DNA from 2 places in the Gallicola sp. Sow4_E12 genome. Region 1 is predicted to be linked to the other one. Evidence: riboswitches for the same ligand, from Rfam matches in the RefSeq annotation. Region 1 holds a riboswitch; the other holds the start of a gene.
What was found. Region 1 has a riboswitch for FMN ahead of ACTQ46_RS03470 (ECF transporter S component). Riboswitches for the same ligand answer to the same signal wherever they lie in the genome.
Positions count from the first base shown of each region.

Region 2: another riboswitch for FMN. It lies ahead of ribD (bifunctional diaminohydroxyphosphoribosylaminopyrimidine deaminase/5-amino-6-(5-phosphoribosylamino)uracil reductase RibD); the one in region 1 lies ahead of ACTQ46_RS03470 (ECF transporter S component).

Region 1 covers NZ_JBQKLI010000004.1:89,529-97,398, forward strand. The annotation lists gene ACTQ46_RS03450 (M18 family aminopeptidase) at 1-297, shown strand, start outside; gene ACTQ46_RS03455 (aspartate/glutamate racemase family protein) at 294-995, opposite strand; tRNA gene ACTQ46_RS03460 (tRNA-Pro) at 1,200-1,276, shown strand; gene ACTQ46_RS03465 (PTS sugar transporter subunit IIA) at 1,472-1,969, shown strand; FMN riboswitch at 2,003-2,121, shown strand; gene ACTQ46_RS03470 (ECF transporter S component) at 2,180-2,770, shown strand; gene tsaE (tRNA (adenosine(37)-N6)-threonylcarbamoyltransferase complex ATPase subunit type 1 TsaE) at 2,845-3,300, shown strand; gene tsaB (tRNA (adenosine(37)-N6)-threonylcarbamoyltransferase complex dimerization subunit type 1 TsaB) at 3,297-4,031, shown strand; gene rimI (ribosomal protein S18-alanine N-acetyltransferase) at 3,985-4,428, shown strand; gene tsaD (tRNA (adenosine(37)-N6)-threonylcarbamoyltransferase complex transferase subunit TsaD) at 4,425-5,435, shown strand; gene ACTQ46_RS03495 (phosphatase) at 5,446-6,162, shown strand; gene ACTQ46_RS03500 (FeoA family protein) at 6,350-6,559, shown strand; gene ACTQ46_RS03505 (FeoA family protein) at 6,600-6,830, shown strand; gene feoB (ferrous iron transport protein B) at 6,832-7,870, shown strand, end outside.
Region 2 covers NZ_JBQKLI010000013.1:51,004-58,873, forward strand. The annotation lists gene sdaAA (L-serine ammonia-lyase, iron-sulfur-dependent, subunit alpha) at 1-437, opposite strand, end outside; gene sdaAB (L-serine ammonia-lyase, iron-sulfur-dependent subunit beta) at 413-1,111, opposite strand; gene ACTQ46_RS08075 (AEC family transporter) at 1,123-2,040, opposite strand; FMN riboswitch at 2,300-2,415, shown strand; gene ribD (bifunctional diaminohydroxyphosphoribosylaminopyrimidine deaminase/5-amino-6-(5-phosphoribosylamino)uracil reductase RibD) at 2,497-3,600, shown strand; gene ribE (riboflavin synthase) at 3,582-4,226, shown strand; gene ACTQ46_RS08090 (bifunctional 3,4-dihydroxy-2-butanone-4-phosphate synthase/GTP cyclohydrolase II) at 4,236-5,441, shown strand; gene ribH (6,7-dimethyl-8-ribityllumazine synthase) at 5,458-5,919, shown strand; gene ACTQ46_RS08100 (GntR family transcriptional regulator) at 6,227-6,943, opposite strand; gene ACTQ46_RS08105 (tagatose 1,6-diphosphate aldolase) at 6,933-7,870, opposite strand, start outside.

The DNA.
Region 1 (7,870 bases):
CTATTGAATCAAGGGCCTGTTCTTAAAGTGTCTTCCTCTATGAGCTATAGTTCAGACGGTTATTCTATCTCTGTTATTAAAAGTCTTTGCGATAGAGAAAAGATACCCTATCAAGTTTATACCAATCGTTCAGATGTAAAGGGAGGTTCTACCTTAGGTCCGTTATTGTCCAGACAGCTGCCAATAGCAAGTGTTGATTTGGGCAATGCGATTTTTGCTATGCATTCTATTCGAGAGATGGGGGGAGTCAAAGACCAAGAATGGATGGAACAGCTTTTCGAAGCTTTCTTTGATTAGAATTCGACCCATTCTTTTTTACAGCGGGAAACAGACTCTTTCATCAATACATCCATAGCATCTACAGTGCGTTCTTTTAATCCTGTTGGTATCTCAAGGGATGAAAGTTCGGTACAGGCAAGTATTACTTTAATATTTTTATAAATAAACCAATCGATCAATTGATTGAATTCTTGAGAAAAAATTACCTTATTGTTTTTCATATTATAGATCGTATCCATTACAATCTTTTGCTGTTTGCTATCCAAGGGGACTGAATACAGTCCTCTTTTTTTTGCGTATTTATCATAAACACCGCTTTTTACAGTACCATCCGTTCCCATTACAACGATTTTTGCAGCAGGTGTTTCATCAGCGATTTTTTTGATCGTTTCATCAATCATATTGATAATAGGGATATCTGTCATACTTTGAATATCATCATAATAGTAGTGAGAAGTGTTGCAGGGAATCGCTATATGATCCACTTTAGCAAACTCTAATATCGACAGGGCTTCTTTAAAATGGCTTAGAAGAAGAGTGCTGTCTCCACTTTCGATAGTTTGTGTACGGTCCGGCATTTTGCAGTGGTTTAACACAACCATATCTAGATGATCTTGATCTTTGTCCGCTTTTGTATGCAAAGTAATATTTTCCATAAATTTAGCGGTAGCATAAGGACCCATACCGCCGATAACGCCTAATTTAAATTCTGACATAGTATACCTTCTTTCGTTATTTTTACAAAGGATTTTCTTTATTATAACATGATTAAAATCTTTTTTAATAAACCTAAAATTATTAGAAATAAAGAGATATTGGAAGAAATATAGAGAATTTATGATATAAAATTCAATTTATAACAAAAAACAGCGGTTGATAACTTAAAAAAATTAACGTATACTTAAGAAGTCGTCGAGAGACGGGGTGTAGCGCAGTCCGGTAGCGCACGTGGTTTGGGACCATGGGGCCGGGGGTTCGAATCCTCTCACCCCGACCAAAAATTACAATTTTATTGTAAGACGACAGAAGATCAGCTTATGGCTGATCTTTTTTTATTTACTTTTATTAAACATCTCTTCTTTAAAAAAAAGTTAAACTCAAGAAAATTTTATACTTCTTTATAGTTAAACCGAAGTCTTGGGTATATATCCTAATAGGAAGTTAAATGATAAAAAATATGAGGAGGAAGAAGATGTTTGATTTTTTAAAAAAGAAAAAAGAAGAAAAAGCCCCTGTGGATAATGGGGTATTGTATCCAGCGGCAGAAGGACGATTATTGAATATAGAGGATGTACCTGACGAGGTTTTTTCTAAAAAGATGATGGGGGATGGTTATGCAGTAGAGCCTTCCGCAAATACTTTTTATAGTCCATGCGATGGAAAAGTATCTCTTATTCCTGAAACCCTTCATGCGGTAGGAATTACTGCCGACACAGGAGCAGAAGTTTTGATCCATATCGGTATGGATACAGTTAATCTGAAAGGAGAAGGGTTTACCGCGAAAGTGAAAGAAGGAGATGTTGTAAAAGCAGGAGATCCATTAGTTGAAGCGGACCTAGATGCTATACGAGATAAAGTGCCTTCTACAATCACTCCTGTAATTATTACAAATATTGATGAATATGATATTGTTTCATTAGATTTAGAGGGAGATCGTTCAACTCCATGTCTTCAATACAAGAAGAAATAAGTGTTGTTATATCAGACTTAAGATGATATAATAGAAAAGCTTCAGGGCGAGGTTTGTTTCCTCACCGGTGGTATAGTCCACGAACCTTTTTATAAGGCTGATTTGGTGAAATTCCAAAACCGACAGTAAAGTCTGGATAGAAGAAGTTTAACTGGTTTATTTGCCCCGAAGAATAATCGGGGCTTTTTTATGCCCTCAAAGGAGGACTTTATGTCAAAAATTGGTAATATTTCAACAAAGGATATGGTTAAAATAGCAATACTAGGTGCGATCGCTTCTATACTGATGCTTTTTAGATTTCCCCTTCCTTTTGCACCGCCCTTCATGGATATTGACATTTCTGAAGTGCCAGTTTTAATCGGTGGATTTGTCATGGGACCGGTAGCCGGAGTATTTATTGTATTTATAAAACTTATTATTAAATTCTTAACCCAAGGCAGTTCAACCGGGGGAGTAGGAGAGCTTTCAAATTTTATTATTTCATCGGCTTTTGTGGTAACGACTGTACTTGTTTATAATCGAAACCGCACTATGAAAAATGCAGTTATTGCCCTAATGGCAGGTGTATTGAGCATGACAGTATTAGCGACATTAAGCAATTATTTCTTTATATTTCCTTTATATGGTATTGATCTGGCAGAATTTGGGCGCAGTTTTACAGAAACAAATCCATATGTATCAGGAGCTGGAACCTTTATACTTTTCTCTATGGTGCCTTTTAACTTGATAAAAGGAACACTCACAAGTATAGTTGTTATGCTGTTATATAAGCATATTGCACCGTTGTTGAAAAAGTATTAAAAGACATCTCTCTTTAACAGAGAGGTGTTTTTTGATTCTGAAATCCCTGTGCTATAATGGAAGAGGTGTTGAATATGTATAAAAAAATTATAAATAATAAAAATGAAATGAAAGACTTCGGCTATCGATTAGCCGAAATATTGAAAAATGGTGATGTGCTTTCTCTTGTTGGCGGCATGGGTGCAGGTAAGACAACCTTGACGCAGTTTATAGGAGAAGGGTTGGACATAAAAGAATATATTACAAGTCCGACTTTTTCCATTGTACAAAGCTACCAAGGGAAGAAAGAAGTAAATCATATCGATCTTTATCGAATAGAAGATGCGAGAGAACTGGAGTCTATCGATATGGACCAGTATTTATATCCGGAGGGCATTACCATTATTGAATGGGCATCTAGAGCTCCTGAATATATGCCGCGAAATAAAATGGATATTTTTATTGATTCTATAGACGAGGAGAAACGAGAGATCCGAATTGAAGGCAAAAACAATTGGGAACAGAAGCTGATAAAGGAGCTTGAAATATGATTGTATTAAGTGTAGATACCTCTACAATGATTTCATCTTGTGCATTGCTGGAAGATGGAGTTATTATAGGCGAGATGAATATTAATCAGCAGAAAACCCATAGCGAAACTTTAGTACCTATGATAAAAGATATGCTTGTGAGACTTGAAGTAAGACCGGAGAAGATTGATTTATATGCTGTAGGAAAAGGGCCAGGATCATTTACAGGTCTTCGTATAGGAATGACCACTGTCAAAACGATGGCTCAAGTTTTCAAAAAGGATATTATAGGAATTTCTACATTAGAAGCTCTGGCTTATTCTGTAGCTTCTTCGAAAAAAATAGTTCCTCTTTTAGATGCCCGGGGAGGCAGAGTATATTATGGAATATACCGATGGGAAAACCAGATATTAGAGGAAATAGAAAAAGACGAGTTGATTTATTTAGATGAATTATTGGAACGGCTCCCTGATGAAGATTATATTTTTGTAGGAGAAGGCGCAAGGATTTACAAAGACACTTTGATAGACCGAGGTTTTAACGTTGCGGCGGAGTCTTTAAACAGCTGTGTTGGCAAAGCCTTCTGCCTGCTCGCTCTTGAAAAACGCGAAAAAGGAATTTTAGATAATCTTTATACATTGGCTCCTGAATATATACGCAAATCTCAAGCTCAACGAGACCTTGAGTTAAAGGAGGGGAAAAGCAGTGATCATTCGAGAAATGAGTCTAAAGGATCTAGATACAGTTGTTGATTTAGAAAAAGAGCTTTTTTCCGATCCTTGGAGTTATAAAAGTTTTCTTCACGAATTAACCAATAATCAGATATCCCATTATTTTGTTCTTGAAAATGAAAACATCATAATAGGGTATTTCGGGTTTATTATAGTGCTGGATGAATGCCAAATTTATAATATTGCCGTAGCAAAAGAATTTCAAAGCAGAGGATACGGGAAAAAGATGATTGAATTTATCATCGATTTCTGTAAAAAGAAAGATGTGAAATGGATCATTTTAGAAGTGCGGGAATATAATTTTCCAGCTTTGGAACTTTATATGAAGTATGGTTTTAAGAAAGCTGCCAGGATTCAAGGCTACTATCGCCATCCTTTAGAAGATGGTATTTTAATGAAGTTGGAGTTGAGAGAATGAAAGATTTAATTTCTATGGCTATTGAGACTTCCTGCGATGAAACATCGGTAGCTGTATTAAAAAATGGACGGGATGTATTAGTGAATCTGATATCCTCGCAAATAGATGTGCATAAGCGTTTTGGAGGAGTTGTACCGGAAGTTGCCAGCAGGATGCACTTAGAAAGTATTAACAATATAATTGAGGAAGCTTTAGAAGAAGGAGATATAGGTTTTGAAGATTTGGATTTTATTTCCTGTACAAAGGGCCCTGGCCTTATCGGTGCATTGCTGGTAGGGGTATCTGCCAGCAAAGCTTTGTCTTACTCCCTGGGGATACCCCTTGTCGGCGTAAATCATATGCAAGGTCATATTTGCGCAAACTATATCAGCCACAAAGAACTGGAACCTCCCTTTATCAGTCTTGTCGTTTCTGGGGGACATACTTATTTGATAGAAGTATTAAGTTATGCTGATTATAATATTATCGGCAGAACAAAAGATGATGCTGCAGGAGAATCTTTTGATAAAATCGGCAGAGCAATGGGCCTCTCTTATCCGGGAGGACCTCAAATCGACCGGCTTGCAAAACAGGGAAATCCGAAAGCAGTTGATTTTCCAAGAGTTATGATGGATTCCAAAGATTATGACTTCAGCTTTTCAGGATTAAAGACAGCGGTTCTTAATTATATAAATCATCAAAAACAGAAAGAGGAAGATCTAAATGTAGAAGATATCTGCGCCAGTTTTCAGGCTTCTGTGATGGATGTATTAGTAGAGAAAAGTTTTCGCCTTGCTCATGAAAAGGGGTACAAGATCATTGCTGTTTCTGGTGGAGTAGCTGCTAACTCAGAGCTTAAGAAACGGATGGAGGAACGGGGACAGGAGGAGAATATAAAAATTTATTTTCCAGAGCCGATTCTTTGTACAGATAACGCAGCGATGATCGGCTGTGCCGGCTATTATGATTTTATCAATGGGAAGACAGAGGATCTAGACATGAGAGTTGATCCTAATTTAGAGTTATAGGAGTAGTTTTATGAAACAGATTATGGATCTTCATACACACACTAGTTTTTGCAATCATGCTTATTCCAGCTTGAAAGAAAATATGGATTACAGTCATGAAATCGGATTAAAGGTTTTGGGGTGGTCGGAGCATGGATATGGTATGCCTGGGACGACTGTCCGGCCAATGTTTTTTAACTTCAGGGTGATTCAAGATTATTATAAAGATGTTCGTATTCTAAAAGGGATGGAAGCGAATATCTTCAATTATCAAGGAGATATTTTTGAAGAAGAAGTTTTAGGAAAGATGGATTATGTAATTGCAAGTCTTCATAAAAATACGATTAAACCCGGAACGATAGAAGAAAATACAAATGCCGTTATGAAAGCGATGGATAATCCCAGGGTAAATATTTTAGGCCATATCGATGATGGCACTTTTCCTTTGGATTACAAAACTATTGTCCAAAAGGCTGCTGATAAGAATATTGCAATCGAGGTGAACAATTCCTCTTTTATCGAAAAAACATTTCGAAAAGATTCTAAAAAGAATATTCAGGAGATTTTAAATTGGGCAAAAACATATAAAACAAAAATTATTATGAACTCAGATGCACATATCCATTATGAAATTGGAAATGTGGATCTATCGATAGAGCAGGCTGCGAAAAATGATTTTCCAGAAGAGCTTATTATTAATAATAGTATCGGTAAATTGGAAAAACTTTTAGAAATGAAAGTGCTATAAAGTGCGGTTTGAAATAAGGAAGGAGCGAAAGCTCCTTTTTCATTCCAGTAAAATGAGAATTGTTATTAAAACATAGACTATCTATTTATCTTTATAAACAATTATGGTATAATAGTTAGCGTAAGATAACATGATATTGATTATCAATTATCGTTTTATTAATAATTACTAATGGGAGGCGAGAATTATGGATTTATCTATGGCGCCCTTACATCAGAATTTTTGTATTCAGCGTATTAGAGGAAAAGACAAAGTGATAAAACAATTATCTAATATGGGTGTTCAAAAGGGAAAAGAGATTATGGTTATTTCAGAAAATGGCGGTAATCTAGTGATCCGCATAGCAGATACACGAATTGCAATCAGCAAAGAACTAGCAAGAAAAATTATTATTTAGCAATCATTAGTAATATATATAGCAAAAGGAGTTTGATTAAATGAAGCTTAACGAGGCTGAAATAGGACATTCATACAAAGTCCTTTCTCTAAAAGGAGAAGGAAAGGTTAAAAGAAGATTGAGGGATATGGGGATTATAAGAGGTACGATTATTAAGTATCACAAAGTAGCTCCCTTAGGAGATCCTCTTCAAATAACTTTAAGAGGGTATGAACTGAGTCTTAGAAAACAAGATGCAGAAATAGTTGAAGTAGAAAGAGTGGAGGAGTAAAATGACTTTAAATATTGCATTGGCGGGAAATCCAAATGCTGGTAAATCCACTCTTTTTAATCTGTTAACAGGAAGCGAGCAGTATGTAGGAAACTGGCCGGGTGTAACGGTAGAAAAGAAAACGGGAAAATATCTTAAAGATTCTTCTATCAATCTAATTGATTTACCTGGAGTATATTCTTTAACACCTTATTCAATGGAAGAAGTTGTTACAAAAGAGTATTTATTTGAAGAAGTACCAGATGTAATTATCAACATAATCGATGCTACAAATATAGAACGAAATTTATACTTATCAACACAGTTAATAGAATTGGGAATCCCTGTAGTCTTAGCTTTTAATAGAGTCGATATTTTGGATCGAAGAGGCGAAAAAGTTAATTTTAAAGCCATTAGCAAAGGAATGGGCTGTCCAGGTGTTGAAATATCCGCACTTAAAAACTCTGGTATGGACGAGCTTATTGAAATTGCAAAAAGAGAAGCGGAAAAAGGAATCGGCATGGAACATCCTGTTAAGTATTCTGCCGACTTGGAAGGTGCTATCGAAGAGATTTCAAATGCAAGTTCAGAGATTCAAAATCAGTTTAATCGTCGGGGATTTGCGATTAAGATTATTGAAGGCGATGAAGAAACAGTTGATAAGCTTAACTTGAGTCAGGAAGAGAAAGCCAAGATCGACGGAATCGTCGAAAAACTGGAAGAAGATTACGATCTGGAAGGCGAGGATATTCTTGCGGATGAAAGATATGGATTTATTGACGATGTAGTCCGAGGTAATGTAGAAGAAAAGGTTCATATGCTTTCGACTTCAGACAAAATAGATCGGATTGTTACCAATCGATTTTTGGCCATACCAATATTTGCTGCTGTGATGATTGCAATGTACTATATTGCTTTAGTAATAGTCGGCGGAACCTTCAACGACTGGTGGAATGATGTTGTTATAGGAGAGGTCGTTATAGGTAATGTGGGAGCTTTTCTAGAAACGACAGCAGTAGCGCCATGGCTTCAAAGTTTGATAGTAAACGGAATCTTAGGCG
Region 2 (7,870 bases), on a different contig from region 1:
GACGTAGCCATCCCCATCAAAAGCTCATCCATAGAAAGATTATATTTTCTTTTAATAGAAATAAAAGCCGCTGGCAAAATTCCTGAAGATCCCGCAGTTGGAGAAGCTACAATTTTACCCATATTTGCACTGGTTTCCAATGTAGAAAATGCCATACTCATCGCATCGATTAAAAAATCTCCTGCCAGCGTATCGCCGCTTTTCTTATAGTCCTGCATTTTCTTAGCAAAACCGTCGATCATCCCTGTTTTTGAAAGAACCGGCTTCTCTAAAGTCTCCGTTGCAGAACCTTCCATAACTTTGAGCATCTCTTTTAATTCATTTAATATCTCTTTTTGCTCTTCTTCGTCTTTTGCTGCATCTTCGATAACCAATTGGCCGATCGATTTACTTTCTTTTTCGCAATAATCTATTATTTCTTGGGCCTTGAAATACATTTGATTCCCCTCCTGTATCCTTGAACATATTTAGCATAGATAAAGCCTTCCATATTCTCTATTTCTCTTTCCGCTTCCTCGGATAATTCATCGTATAAATCGATAACCATCGTAACAGAGTCTTCTTCCTTTGTCGTTTCAATTCCTGCGATACTATAATTGTGTTCGCTTAAATAAGAACTGATTTTCGCAATAATTCCAAGCTGCTCTTTGTATTTTAAGAGAATGGTAGGATATTTGCTGTTAAACTCGATCTCGATTCCGTTAATATTTGTGATAACTATATTTCCCCCGCCGATAGAAGCCCCGATAATTTCCGAAACACTTCCATCTTCATAACTTAAAATGATTTTTACAGTGTTGGCATGGATCGTATGACCCCCTTCTATGCGGAACTCGTAATGAATGCCGTTTTTCTCTGCAATCTCAAAAGAATCCCGAATTCTTTCATCGTCTGGAAGAAAACCCATAATTCCTGCAAGAAGGGCCTTGTCTGTACCATGGCCTTTATAGGTCTTTGCAAAGGATCCGTACAAAACAAATTCCACTTTTGTAAATCCTTCTCCTGCAATATAGAGGGCTGTGTTGGCGATTTTTACCGCTCCTGCTGTATGGGAGCTGGAAGGACCGATCATAATCGGACCCATTACATCAAAAATACCGTATTTCATCATTTACCTCTCTCTTAAAATAATATTTGTTCTAACATAGGAATGGTCACTATAGATAAAATGGTTGATACAAAAACACCAATCGTCGACACTTCCAAATCCACCTTGTATTGTGTTGCCAAGATCACAATAAGCGATGCTGCCGGAAGACCTGCATTTATAGTAAGAAGCTCAATAAGCTTTGGATCCTCCACAAAAAGACCTGCTATAAAAAAGACTGCTGTCGGAATGGCAATCAGTTTTACTAAAGAAATAATCACAGTCTTATAGTCCTTAAGAGCATTCTTCATCTCAATTTCTCCTAGAGAAAATCCGATTAGTATCATAGACAGCGGAACTGTCGCATTTCCAATAGATGCCAAAGGACTTCGTATAAATTCAGGAACATTCATCGGTATAAAATAAAGAACCAACGCCATAACTGCCGAAACAAGCCCCGGCGATAATAAATTTTTCCAATGAAAAGAGCTGGTCTTTCCTCCTGCCTTTGCAAAAGAATACACTCCATAGGAAAACATCAAAATATTGAAAGGCATATTAATCAGTACTGAAATAAAGACTGCGCTTTCGCCAAAAAGCGAACGAAATATCGGATAGCCCATATAGCCTACATTTCCAAAAATCAGCATAAATTTATAAATTGTTCCGTCTTCTTTAAAAAATGGAAATATCCGAATAAATAGATTGCCGAATAGAATCATGCCGGCATAAAAGATAATACCCGTTAAGAGCAGATAGAATACATTCAGCTGAATGTTTTTCGTTTCCTCCCCCAGTACCGAAGCAATAATCAAAGCCGGTGTGGTGATATTTACAACAAGATTGGAAATCTCGTTGTTCGTATTCGCCGTAATAAACTTTGCCTTATTTGCAGCAAAACCGATCACCATCATTATAAATAAAATAAGCATTGTTTCCATTAAAGGAGTCATCTTATCATCCCCTCTCGTTAATTACACCCTTATCATACACTATTTTGAGAAAAATTTAATTATATTTTTAAATAATCTTTCACTCTTAAAAGAAAATATCTTTCGTAACATCCCCTGCAGCTTTAAAACAAGAGAATCTTTTCTTTTAATTCTTCAATAATTTCCACTCTTAAGAACACCCTATCATGGCAATTTTTCACAAATAATATCCTCAAACTATAAATTCCCCTTTACAAATAAAATTTCTTTGATATACTTAAATCATCTTCAGGGCAGGGAGTATTTCCCGACCGGCGGTAGAGTCCGCGCGCCTTTTTAGGCTGAACCGGTGTAATTCCGGTACCGACAGTATAGTCTGGATGAAAGAAGAGCGTATTATTGTAGAATACAATAATATTATTTTTAGCTATCAACGCCCTGATATTATCAGGGCGTTTTTTTATTGGAGGTAAAGAGATGGATCATGAATATTGGATGGACCTTTGTCTTAAACTTGCTTCTCAAGCAGACAACCGCATCCGGTCCAATCCGAAAGTCGGTTGTGTCATTGTAAAAGAGAATCGGATTATCGGCAAGGGTTTTCATGAAGTCTACGGTGAAGCCCATGCAGAAGTAAAGGCCTTTGCAAATGCAAAAGAAGATGTTCAAGGAGGGACTCTTTATGTGAATCTAGAACCTTGTTCCCATTACGGAAAGACTCCTCCATGCTGTGAAAAGATTGTGGAAAAGGAGATTTCAAAAGTTGTTATCGCCATGGAAGATCCAAATCCTCTTGTAGCTGGAAAGGGCATTCAGTATTTAAAAGATCATGGTGTAGATGTGGTTCTAGGCATAAGAAAAAGGGAGGCAGAAAATCTCAACAGAATTTTTCTCCACTACATAAAATCAGACCTTCCCTATGTTTTTCTAAAAGGTGCTATGAGTCTTGATGGAAAAATCGCCACAAAAACCGGAGAGTCCCAGTGGATCAGCTGTGAAGAGTCGAGAGAACTCACCCACAGCTGGCGGGGAGAATATCAAGGAATTCTTGCTGGAATCGGAACGATTCTAAAAGACAATCCGAGGCTTACAGCAAGAGGAAATAAAGGAGAAAACCCGATTCGGATTATTCTAGACAGCAGCCTTCGGATTCCTTTGGATGCGAAGATCTTGTCGGAAAAAGGAAAAAATATTATCTTTTACCACCATGGAGAAAAAGAAAAGCTTGAAGCCTTAAAGGATTTTGAAAACACAGAACTTGCTGCTGTTTCTCTAAAAGAAGAGGAGCTTCATCTTTCAGAAGTGCTGAAAGTTCTAGGCCAAAAGGGAATTTCTTCTATCTTTGTAGAAGGCGGCTCGAGGATCTTTGATTCCTTTTTCAGAGAAAAGGCTGCAGATGAATGTGCCATTTTTATCGCTCCCCTTATTATAGGAGGCGAAGAAGGAATTTCTCTTGTCGGAGGAAAAGGCATCTCCCGTCTGGAAGATTCCTACCGGTTAAAAGAATGGACTGCTCAAAAAATCGGAGAAGATTTCCTTCTTCGAGGACGAAAGGAGACTTTATGTTTACAGGAATCGTAGAAGAAATCGGCCGGATTATCGGTATCGAAAAAAAATCAGAATCTATGGTGCTGACTATAGAGGGAGAAAAGGTTCTAGAGAATACTGCTATCGGCGACAGTATCGCTACAAACGGTATTTGTCTTACTGTTACTTCCCTTGGAGAAAACAGTTTTACAGCAGATGTAATGCCGGAAACAGTCTACCGTACCTCCCTTGAGAACCTCTCTTCTGGAACAGAGGTGAATTTAGAAAGAGCTCTTACTTTAAACAAGCCTCTGGGAGGGCATATGGTCCAAGGCCATATCGACGGGACAGGAACCCTTTCTTCTACCGAAAAAAAAGGCAACAGTCTTTTAATGACCATCACCGCAAAACCTTCCCTTCTAAAATATATCGTAGAAAAAGGATCCATTGCTTTAGACGGAACGAGCCTTACTGTTGTCGCTGTTACTGAAAACGACTTTACCGTCTCCCTCATTCCACAGACTTTGGAAGATACCATTCTTTACAAGAAAAAGAATGGAGACCGGATCAATATCGAATGCGATATTTTAGGAAAATATGTAGAAAAACTGCTTTCTTTTCAGGAAACAAAAGAGGAGCGGATCACAGAAGAGTTCTTAGGAAAATACGGATTTTTATAGGAGTAAGAGATGAAAAAATTTGATACGATCGAAAAAGCGTTAGAAGATTTAAGAGCAGGAAAGATTATTCTAGTTACCGATGACCCGGATAGAGAGAACGAAGGGGATTTTATCTGTGCGGCAGAATTTGCCACTACAGAAAATATCAACTTTATGGCCTGCGAAGGCAAAGGTCTGATCTGTATGCCTATGAGCAGTCAAATGGCCATGAAGCTTGCCCTTGACCCCATGGTTTCCGTCAATACGGACAATCATGAAACAGCCTTTACTGTCTCTATCGACCATGTGGATACGACCACAGGTATTTCTGCCGAAGAACGTGGTTTTACGGCGAGAAAGCTGATCGAAGAAGGGGCGCGCCCTGAAGATTTTAGACGTCCCGGCCATATGTTTCCCTTGATTGCAAAGGAAAAGGGAGTCTTGGTACGAGAAGGCCACACGGAGGCAACAGTGGACTTAATGCGCCTTGCAGGGCTTGAAGAATGCGGTCTCTGCTGCGAAATCATGGCAGAAGACGGTACGATGATGAGTAAAACCGAGCTTCTTCAAAAAGCGGAAGAATGGGATATGACCTTTATCACCATAGAAGATCTAAAACATTACCGCTTGATGAACGAAAACCATGTAGCACGTGTTACAGCAGTACCTATGCCTACAAAATACGGAGAGTTTACTGCTTACGGATATGTAAATACGATAAACGGCGAACATCATGTAGCCCTTGTAAAGGGAGATATCGGAAAGGGCGAAGACGTGCTCTGCCGTGTCCACAGCGAATGTTTAACAGGAGACACGTTCGGATCTCTTCGCTGCGACTGCGGAGATCAGTTTGCAAAGGCCATGACTCTTGTCGAAGAAAGGGGACGGGGAATTGTCCTTTATATGCGTCAAGAAGGAAGAGGCATCGGCTTAATCAACAAACTCCGTGCTTATGAACTCCAAGAACAGGGCTATGATACGGTAGAAGCGAATCTCAAACTCGGTTTTCCTGCGGAGATGAGGGAATACAGTATCGGTGTACAGATTCTAAAAGATCTAGGGGTTAAAAGCTTAGAGCTTATGACCAACAATCCAGACAAAATAGAGGGCTTGGAAGAATACGGTCTCTCCATTACAAAAAGAGTTCCCATCGAAATCAAACCTCAAGAAAAAGATGAGTATTACTTAAAAACAAAAAAAGAAAAGATGAACCACATCTTACACTTAACAAGATAAAATGAAAGGAAAAATCATGAAAAATTATAACGGAAATTTAATCTCAGAAAACAAAGAATACGCCATCGTCGTAGGACGTTTCAACGAATTTATCGGAAGCAAACTTTTAGACGGAGCTATCGATACTCTTCTTCGCCATGGAGTGAAAGAAGAAGAAATCCATATCTACTGGGTACCGGGAGCTTTCGAAATCCCCTTGATCGCAAAAAAAATCGCAAACAAGAAAATCCATAGCGCCGTTATCTGTCTTGGAGCTGTGATTAAAGGAAGCACGGCCCATTTCGATTTCGTAGCTGCCGAAGTTTCAAAAGGCATCGCCCAAGTATCCCTGCAGTCAGAAATCCCTGTAATCTTCGGCGTCCTTACAACAGACACGATCGAACAAGCCATCGAACGAGCCGGAACAAAAGCCGGCAACAAAGGAAGCGAAGCCGCCTCCACTGCCATTGAAATGGTAAATTTAATCGAGCAGATTTAAAAATAAAGTGTGTAAGTGGGGAGAGGGGAGTGTGGAGATATGGATGAAAACGGAAAAACTTTCGTTTTCTACATATCAAAAACGCTCTACCTATGTCTTGACACAAGTTACTTACCCATGTCGTGATCAGACCCGAGTTGCACCACCCTACTACCTACTGCCTATAAACTATCTTTTCCCTAGGTCGCAAAGCGATCCTGCCTAGTGCCGCAGGCATCTCGCCTAGCCGCCGCAGGTGTGCTGCCTGTGCTGCGAAAGCAGTCACGCCTATCTTCCCAAACAAAAAATCCCCCCGCAAGGGGATTTTTTATTTAGGGAAATAGGTTGTTTGGTAATTGAATTTATCTCCTCGAGCTAAACTTACAGTAAATTCTATGATTTTATCTTCTTTATCATAGCTTAAACGGTTGATTTTTAAACAAGGATCTCCATTTCTTACCTTTAAAGTATCTGCCTGATATTTATTGAGAGAGGATACGGAGAAAATTTCATTGACTCTATAAATCTTTCTTCCATATTTTTTTTCAAATATTTCGTATAGCGGCAGTTCTTCTAATAAAGGTTTTGTGATTTCGGGAAAATCATCGTATTTTATAAAAGTCGTTTCAAACAGCAGAGGCACATCATTGGAAGAACGCAGCCGAACGATACGGATAATCAAGTCCTCGTCTTCCAAACTCATTCTTTCTGCCACTAAACTGTTGACTCTTTCGATGTGATATTCCAAAATATCGGTACGAGGTACTTTTCCCATCTTTTTCGTCTGCTCTGTAAAACTGTAGTAGTCTGACAGATTATGGCGAAGGATGGCCGGATTCTGAACAAAAGTCCCCTTCCCCTGTATCCTTTTTATATAACCGTTTAATTCCAAATCCGCGATGGCGTTTCGAACTGTGGTTCTGCTCACTCCATAATCCTCGCACAACTGTCTTTCCGAAGGAAGCCTGTCGCCTATTTTCATTGATTTTATGTTTTCTCGAAGAGCATTAATCAGTTTATGAGAGAGGGTAGATTTATCTTTCAAGAGTCTCCGTCCATGGTGTTGCTGTATCTTTAATCACTTTGTTTAGATCCTCGATATTTTGAACCCCTGTCTCTTTCAACCAAACATTCCCCTGTTCTGCATTCTCGATAAACACCGGAACGCCGCCTTTCCACGTAGCTCTTCCGCAGAGAACTCCGTTAAATTTGGAGCCTGCTTCTTTTGCAAAATACAAAGTGTCTTGGAAAAGTTCAGTGCTCACTCCTCCGCTTAAGAAAATAAATGGCATGTTTGCGATGTCAGACTGTTCTTTAAAGAATTTCTTCGCTTCTTCTTTTGTATAAACAGCCTCTTCTCCATAGCCTTCTACAAACATCATGTTTACAGGTGTTTCTAGTTTTAACACATCTACATGATACTGAGGTTTCACAAACTCTTTCACTGCTTGGTTTACTTTAAAAGGTCTTACTTTTGCGTATTCTTTTGATTTCATATCATCCATGTTTTTGTCATAGCTGATAATTTCCAAAAAGAATGGAATGTCTTCCCCGACGCATTCGCTTCCTACTCTTTCCACAAAAGCTTTTTTTGGAGTATTGTTTTCTTCTGTATCGTCAACATCATAATATAGAAGAATCTTGACCGCGTCGGCTCCCAGGTCTTTTAATCGTTTCCCACTCCAGCCTACAAGATATTCCGGTTGGCGGAATTCATCGCGAAAACCTGTAATCTCGTATGCCATAATCAGCCCGCAGTTTTCATCCCGTGCTTTCACCGCTTCTTTCCCATACAAAGGATCTAAAAGAATGGAAGAAGAATAAGGAGTCAATTCTTTTGCAACAGCAGTTTTAAAGTCTTCAATTTTCTTTGTTCTTTCCTCGTCGCTGAAGCCTGTTACCATTTTTTCCATAGAACCTCTTTGGTCAATGGCAAGGGCTGCAATGACACCATCTTTGTTGGATAATTTTT